Regions from separate parts of the Mycoplana sp. MJR14 genome, predicted to be linked through region 1. Evidence: predicted binding sites of a transcription regulator. Region 1 holds the regulator's gene; each other region holds the start of a gene.
What was found. The regulator PhoB, encoded in region 1, activates phosphate uptake and scavenging genes when phosphate is short. The targets are predictions, from matches to a motif close to TGTCATNNANCTGTCAT.
Positions count from the first base shown of each region.

Region 1 (2,265 bases):
CGCCCTCGCCGCGCTCGAAACGCAGCGGCGCGCGCAGATAGGTCTCGTAGAGCGGCGTGGCATCAGCCATGGCGCGTATCTCCTTCGCAGCGGATGCGGAAATGGATCCCGGATCTTTCCCGTCAGGAAAAATCGAAAATGCCGCCCTATGGCGGCGGCCGCACTATCGGCATTTCAAGGATTAATGTCAACAAACGGCGGGGCGATGAAATCCGCCTTAATATGCCGTTACGTGAGGATTCCGATCGCTCAGGGAAGTGTCGCAAGTGAGTCACACCCGGCGAGCAAGTTGGGGAAAACCGGAAAATCGATTCGGGCGGATTCCGGCGACTCTTGTCACAGAGTCCCCCTGTCGGTAGGTTAAAACTCAATTGCTAGACTGCATGCGGCGGAACTAGTCACCAACAGTATCAGAGCATTTCGTGCTGCGGAGAAATCCGGGCAGCGCCGATGGATTCTCGGCAACGAACGCTGAAACGAGGAGACGACGGAGATGAACTGGACGGACGAGAGGGTCGAGAAGCTGAAAAAGCTTTGGTCCGAAGGACTGAGCGCCAGCCAGATCGCGGCACAGCTCGGCGGCGTCAGCCGCAATGCGGTCATCGGCAAGGTCCACCGTCTCGCCCTGCCCGGCCGGGCCAAGGCCGGCGGGACCCCGACCGCGGCCCGCGCCAAGCGCCCGGCCACCGCCCCGCGCCCGACGAACTTCGCCCCCCGCGTTGCGACCCGCACCGTCGCCCGCCCGGTCGGCGCCGTCGTCGCCAAGGAAGAGGTCGCGTTCGAGTATGACGAAGAGCCGGTCACGCGGATCGTCGCCAACGTCGTCGTGCCGATGTCGCGCCGGCTGGAGCTGACGCAGCTGACCGAGCGCACCTGCAAGTGGCCGAACGGCGACCCGCTGAAGGACGATTTCCACTTCTGCGGCAACGAATCGCCCGACAACTCGCCCTACTGCACCTACCACCAGCGCCTGGCCTACCAGCCCTCGGCGGAACGCCGGCGCGCGCGCTGAGGCGCCGTGCGGCGACAATGACGCATCCAAGAAAAACGGGCCCCGACGGGGCCCGTTTTTCGTTTCGGTATCGGTGTCCGGCCTGTCTCAGGCTTCCAGAGAATAGCCCGCGCCGCGTACGGTGCGGATGACGTCGCTCATGTTGGAGAAGTTCAGCGCCTTGCGCAGGCGGCCGACATGGACGTCGACGGTGCGCTCGTCGACATAGATGTCGTGGCCCCAGACGCCGTCCAAGAGCTGCGAGCGCGAGAAGACGCGCCCGGGGGAGGACATCAGGAACTCCAGCAGGCGGAATTCCGTCGGCCCCAGCCGCACCTCGCGCGAACGGCGGTGGACGCGATGGGTCTCGCGGTCCAGCTCGATGTCGCCGCATTTCAAAAGCGTCGAGACCACCTCGGGGCGGGCCCGGCGCAGCATCGCCTTGACCCGTGCCATCAGCTCCGGCGTCGAGAAGGGTTTCACCACATAGTCGTCGGCGCCGGTGGCGAGACCGCGGACGCGCTCGCTTTCCTCGCCGCGCGCCGTCAGCATGATGATCGGCAGGCGCTCGGTCTCGGAGCGCTGGCGCAGGCGCCGGCACAGCTCGATGCCGGAGACGCCGGGCAGCATCCAGTCGAGGATCAAGAGATCGGGCTGGCGCTCCTGCAGGCGGATCTCCGCCTCGTCGCCCCGCAGGATCGTGTCCACCTCGAAACCCTCGGCCTCAAGGTTGTAGCGCAGGAGGACGCTGAGCGCCTCCTCGTCCTCGACCACGGTAATCTTGGGAACCATTCCTTCTTTGCTCCTGATCCGCGCACAGCATCGTCAGTCGTCCCGGACGATCCTGCGACACCGCGTTGGTTAGTGCGTTTCGGCTCTCGTCATTCCTCGACGGCACCCACCGAGGTGGTGTGGTCGTCCTTCGGACGCTCGCCCTCGGGCTGCGAACCGGTCGCCATGTAGAAGATCGTCTCGGCGATGTTGGTCGCGTGGTCGCCGATCCGCTCGATGTTCTTGGCGCAGAAGAGCAGGTGCGTGCAGGGCGTGATGTTGCGCGGATCCTCCATCATGTAGGTCAGGAGTTCGCGGAAGAGCGAGGTGTAGATCGCATCGATCTCGTCGTCGCGCTCGCGGATCTCCTTGGCCTTCTCGATGTTGCGCGAGGCATAGACGTCGAGAACTTCCTTCAGCTGCATCAGCGCCAGTTCGGCCAGGTGCTCGAGGCCGCGGGCGAGGTTGCGCGGGATGCTGGAGCCCTGCACGGCGATCACCCG
Region 1 covers NZ_JARGEO010000001.1:681,727-683,991, forward strand. Annotated here, with positions in the region: gene P0086_RS03360 (aspartate aminotransferase family protein) at 1-70, opposite strand, end outside; gene P0086_RS03365 (GcrA family cell cycle regulator) at 494-1,012, shown strand; gene phoB (phosphate regulon transcriptional regulator PhoB) at 1,100-1,783, opposite strand; gene phoU (phosphate signaling complex protein PhoU) at 1,873-2,265, opposite strand, start outside.

Region 2 (2,265 bases), on a different contig from region 1:
CGCATGTTCGGGCGCGGCAGCGTCTACACCCCCCAGGCCGTGATCAACGGCCGCGCGCATGTCAACGGCGGCGAACTGGGACAGATCCGCAGCCAGGTCGAAGCGCTCGGCGCGCAGGGGCGCGGCCTCTCGGTCGACGTGTCGGCAGAGGTCGTCCAGGACGAGATCCGCATCCGGATCGGCAACGGCCACGGCAAGGCCAACGTGTTTGCCGCCTACTTCGACGACCAGCAGGATGTGGACATCATGGAGGGCGAGAACCGCGGCCGGCGGGTGACCTATTGGCATGCGGTGCGCGACATGGAGACGATCGGCATGTGGGAAGGGGCCGAGACGACCCTCGTCCTGCCGGCCAGCATCCTCAATCAGAAAGGCACGGGCGGCTGCGCCATCCTCGTGCAACGGATGAAGACCGCCGACACGCCGGGTGCGATTCTCGGCGCGACCGTCGTCAGATCGACACTGCCGCAGACGGCGCGTCGGCAATAGCGCCCGACCGGGCTGACTGACTTCCAAGGCTGATGGTGAAGGTTGGGGGGGGGGGGGTCCGGACCGGGCTCTTCGAGGGGCTGGGGCTTGAGGGTTCGAAGACACGCCGGGCCGGACCTTGACGAAGCTTCCGGCAACGGAATACAGGATGAGCTTCGACGCATACCCCTGTGGCCGACCGATTTCCCGCACATGCAAAGCGGTCCGGCTGCAGGGCAGCGTGATGACTTTCCTAGAAAAATTGGGCGCGGATTTGTCTGAATTGGGGCAAGGACGCATTTTGCCGTGCCGTACTGGTTAACGGCGTCCCGGATCGAAACGGTTTTGTCCGGATTTTCAGGCATTTGCCCGGGAAGGGCACACTGCGATCGGCGATCCGGCCTGTGGAAATCCGGCCGCAGGCGCGGTTTTTTTCATCCGCGACGGCCCTCGTTTCGATCCGAATGCCCGCAAATCAGGCGCAGCGGCGCGATGGAATTCCCTGCCTGTTTTCCGTGCGTTTGCGGGCTTGCCAGGCATATTCGGCGCCCCGGGCCTGCCTCCGGCGCTTGCAATTCCGTTCAGGTGAGGCACACTGTCATCCAACCGTCATTGTCGAAGTGCGGAGAACTGATGACTGATCAACCGGATTTGTCGCCGGGAGAAGCGGTATCCCAAGGGTCGGGTGTCGTCGTCGACCTGAGGGAATACCGCAACCGCAAAGACCCGCTTCCGGTCACCTTCCATCGCAAGGAACTCGACTGCATCCTCCGGATCTACGGCCGTATGGTCGGCGAGGGAGAATGGCGCGACTATGCGATCGACCATACCCATGAGAAGGCGGTGTTCTCGATCTTCAAACGCTCCGGCGAGATGCCGCTGTTCCGGGTCGAGAAGAACCCGAAGCTGGCGTCGAAACAGGGCGCCTACAGCGTCGTCAACACCCACGGCATGATCCTCAAGCGGGGACGCGAGCTGCAGCAGGTGCTGAAGGTTTTCGACAAGGTCCTGAAACTGGTCGAAACCTGACGTCCGTTTCCGCCGAACTCACGCCGGCTGGAACGTGCCCTGGAGACCGGCCGTCTGCATCGCGCGCAGGAGCGCCTCGTCCACCCGGTAGCGCGCGGCATCCGACGGTGCCTTCCGCGCCGTCCTGTTGTATTTCCAGTTCGTGGTGATCTCGCTGAAATGGCCGTAGGCGAAGCGGCTGGAACGGGTGAAGTAGTTCTCCAGCCCCTTCACCCGATGCGCCGACCACGTCATCGCCCGCGTGCAGCGCCATGGAACGACGGCCCATTTCAGCGGGCAGCCGGCCTTGTCGCTCGCATCGTATCGGGCGAAATCGGCATGGCGCGGGACCTGCTCGCCGCGCCCGGCGCCGGCGTCGCCGATCCACCGGCCGCGGAAATGAACGGCGCCGAACAGCGACGTTTCCGCCGCCCTGAAGACAGATCCGCCCGCGCGCGACGGCAGCACCAGTTCGTCGATGTCGCAGCTGAGCACGCTCCTCGCCTTCTGCAGGAACCGGAACCGGGCGTGCTGCAGGGCGCCGGCCTGGCAGAACTTCGAACTGATCCGCCGCTCGTTGCCGCTTGCATCGCGCCGACGCCAGACGCGCGGGCCGAACCGGAAGGGCCAGTTCACGACACGGATGGTGACACCGGGAAAGGTCCGCTCCAGTTCCGCCTCGAGCTCCCGCGCACTGTAGGCGGTGGATGCGTTGTCATAGAGCAGCACCGCGTCCGCGCCGTGGATGCGGACATGGAATTGCACCCAGTCCTTGATCCACTGGACGTC
Region 2 covers NZ_JARGEO010000004.1:264,227-266,491, reverse strand. Annotated here, with positions in the region: gene P0086_RS11800 (DUF1223 domain-containing protein) at 1-489, shown strand, start outside; gene P0086_RS11795 (DUF2794 domain-containing protein) at 1,102-1,497, shown strand; gene P0086_RS11790 (glycosyltransferase family 92 protein) at 1,516-2,265, opposite strand, start outside.
Region 2: a site for PhoB is predicted at 1,065-1,081, ahead of P0086_RS11795 (DUF2794 domain-containing protein). Genes of this name have one in related genera too.

Region 3 (2,265 bases), on a different contig from region 1:
GCGCCGGCGCCGGAGGCGACGATCTTCGCCTTCGCGATGTCCTTGCCGGCGAGCTCCAGGCCATTGAGGATGGCGGCTGCGACGATGATCGCGGTGCCGTGCTGGTCGTCGTGAAAGACGGGGATATCCATCTTCTCGCGCAGCTGGCGCTCGACCTCGAAGCATTCCGGCGCCTTGATGTCCTCGAGGTTGACGCCGCCGAAGGTCGGCTCCAGCGCCGAGACGACGTTGACCATTTCGCCCACGGTTGCCGCGTCGATCTCGATGTCGAACACGTCGATGCCGGCGAATTTCTTGAACAGCACCGCCTTGCCTTCCATGACGGGCTTGGAGGCGAGGGGGCCGATATTGCCGAGGCCGAGGACGGCGGTGCCGTTGGAGATGACGGCGACGAGATTGGCGCGGGCCGTATAATCGGCGGCCGTTTCCGGATTGTCGCGGATGGCGAGGCAGGGGGCGGCGACGCCCGGCGAATAGGCAAGCGCCAGGTCGCGCTGGTTGCCGAGCGGCTTGGTCGGCTGGATCTCCAGCTTGCCGGGGCGGGGGTGGCGGTGGAAGAACAGGGCCTGCTGGTCGATGTCGCCGCTCGGAGGCGTGGGTTTCGCTTTCGGTTTGTCGCCAGTCGTCATTGTTTTCCTGCCCGATTCCAATCGATGTGCGGCCCTTCTGGCACGGATGGGGCGCGCCGTGAAGTTTGCCGATGCGGTAGTATCAACCCGCCCTGACATCGACCTGTCGCCTGGGCCGTCCGCCGGTGGCCGACTGAGGCCATGGCGGACCGGTCGCTATCAGTGCAGGTTGGTATAAAGCCCCTATCGGCGGCGCATGCAACCGTCAAATGCCGGGGGCGACCGGATCCGCCCGGGACGGCGCGGCCCGGCGGCCGCCGGGCGATTGTAAACAGGCCCTGTCATTCCCCTGATACACGAGTCTGGTTTTGAGCTAGCGCGAAAGGCCAGCGCAACCCAAGCCCGACCGCCGGAGTAGACGATCATGAACGCCCACGCCCCAGAGCCGAACGTCCGGCGCGTCCGGACCTTGTTCCTGTCGGACGTGCACCTCGGCTCCAAGGCCGCCAAGGCGGACTTCCTGCTCGACTTCCTGCGCTGCCACGAGGCGGCGACGATCATCCTGGTCGGCGACATCGTCGACGGCTGGCGGCTGAAGCGGAGCTGGTACTGGCCGCAGAGCTGCAACGACGTCGTGCAGAAGCTGCTCAGGAAGGCGCGCAAGGGTGCGCGGATCATCTACGTGCCCGGCAACCACGACGAATTCCTGCGCGATTTCCCCGGCGTGCACTTCGGCGGCATCGAGGTCGCCCAGCAGCTCGTCCATGAAGCCGCGGACGGCAAGAAGTACCTGGTGCTGCATGGCGACGAATTCGACGTGGTGGTGCGCAACGCCCGCCTGCTCGCCTATCTCGGCGACTGGGCCTATGACGCGGCGATCGCCATCAACGTCGCGCTGGCGGCGGTGCGGCGGCGGCTGGGCCTGCCCTACTGGTCGTTCTCGGCCTGGGCGAAGCTGCAGGTCAAGCATGCGGTCAATTTCATCGGCGCCTTCCAGCAGGTCGTCGCCGAGGAGGCGCGCAAGCACGGGGCGGACGGGGTGATCTGCGGCCATATCCATCACGCCGTGATCGAGGACATCGGCGGCATCCGCTACATCAACACCGGCGACTGGGTCGAGAGCTGCACCGCGGTGATCGAGCACTGGGACGGGACCATGGAGCTCGTGACCTGGCAGTCGCCCGCCGCACGCCCCGCTCCGATCGCGGTGCTGCCGCGCAGCCAGGGTGTTCCGGCCGTCGGTCGCAAGGCGTCGAAGGCCGCCTGAGCCGAGGTCCCGGCCGCGCGCTTCACGGCGCGGGACAGCCACCATGAAAACGTGAAGCGGCGGCGCCGGACTACCCTCAATTGGCGGATTGGCGTACGTGCCTCGGCGTGCTAGTCGTGGTGCGTCCCTCTGTTCAGGTTTCCCGATATGAACGCGCCTTACGGCATGGTCGCGAGCGGCGCTGCGCCGCGCTTCTTCGTCCTGCGTACCGCCATCGTCTTCTGCGCGCCGATGCTCGTCAACGGCATCGCACTGCCCTTCTTCCCGATCTGGCTGAACTCGCTATCGATGAGCGACTGGGAGATCGGCGTGGTGCTGGCCGTGCCGCTCGTCGTGCGCGTGGTCGCAGCGCCGATCGCCGGGATGATCGCGGACCGGATCGGCGACCGGGCGATCGTGCTGGTCTGGTCGGGCCTGATGTCGCTTGCG
Region 3 covers NZ_JARGEO010000011.1:81,416-83,680, reverse strand. Annotated here, with positions in the region: gene P0086_RS21185 (NADP-dependent malic enzyme) at 1-629, opposite strand, end outside; gene P0086_RS21180 (UDP-2,3-diacylglucosamine diphosphatase) at 994-1,836, shown strand; gene P0086_RS21175 (MFS transporter) at 1,984-2,265, shown strand, end outside.
Region 3: a site for PhoB is predicted at 723-739, ahead of P0086_RS21180 (UDP-2,3-diacylglucosamine diphosphatase). Genes of this name have one in related genera too.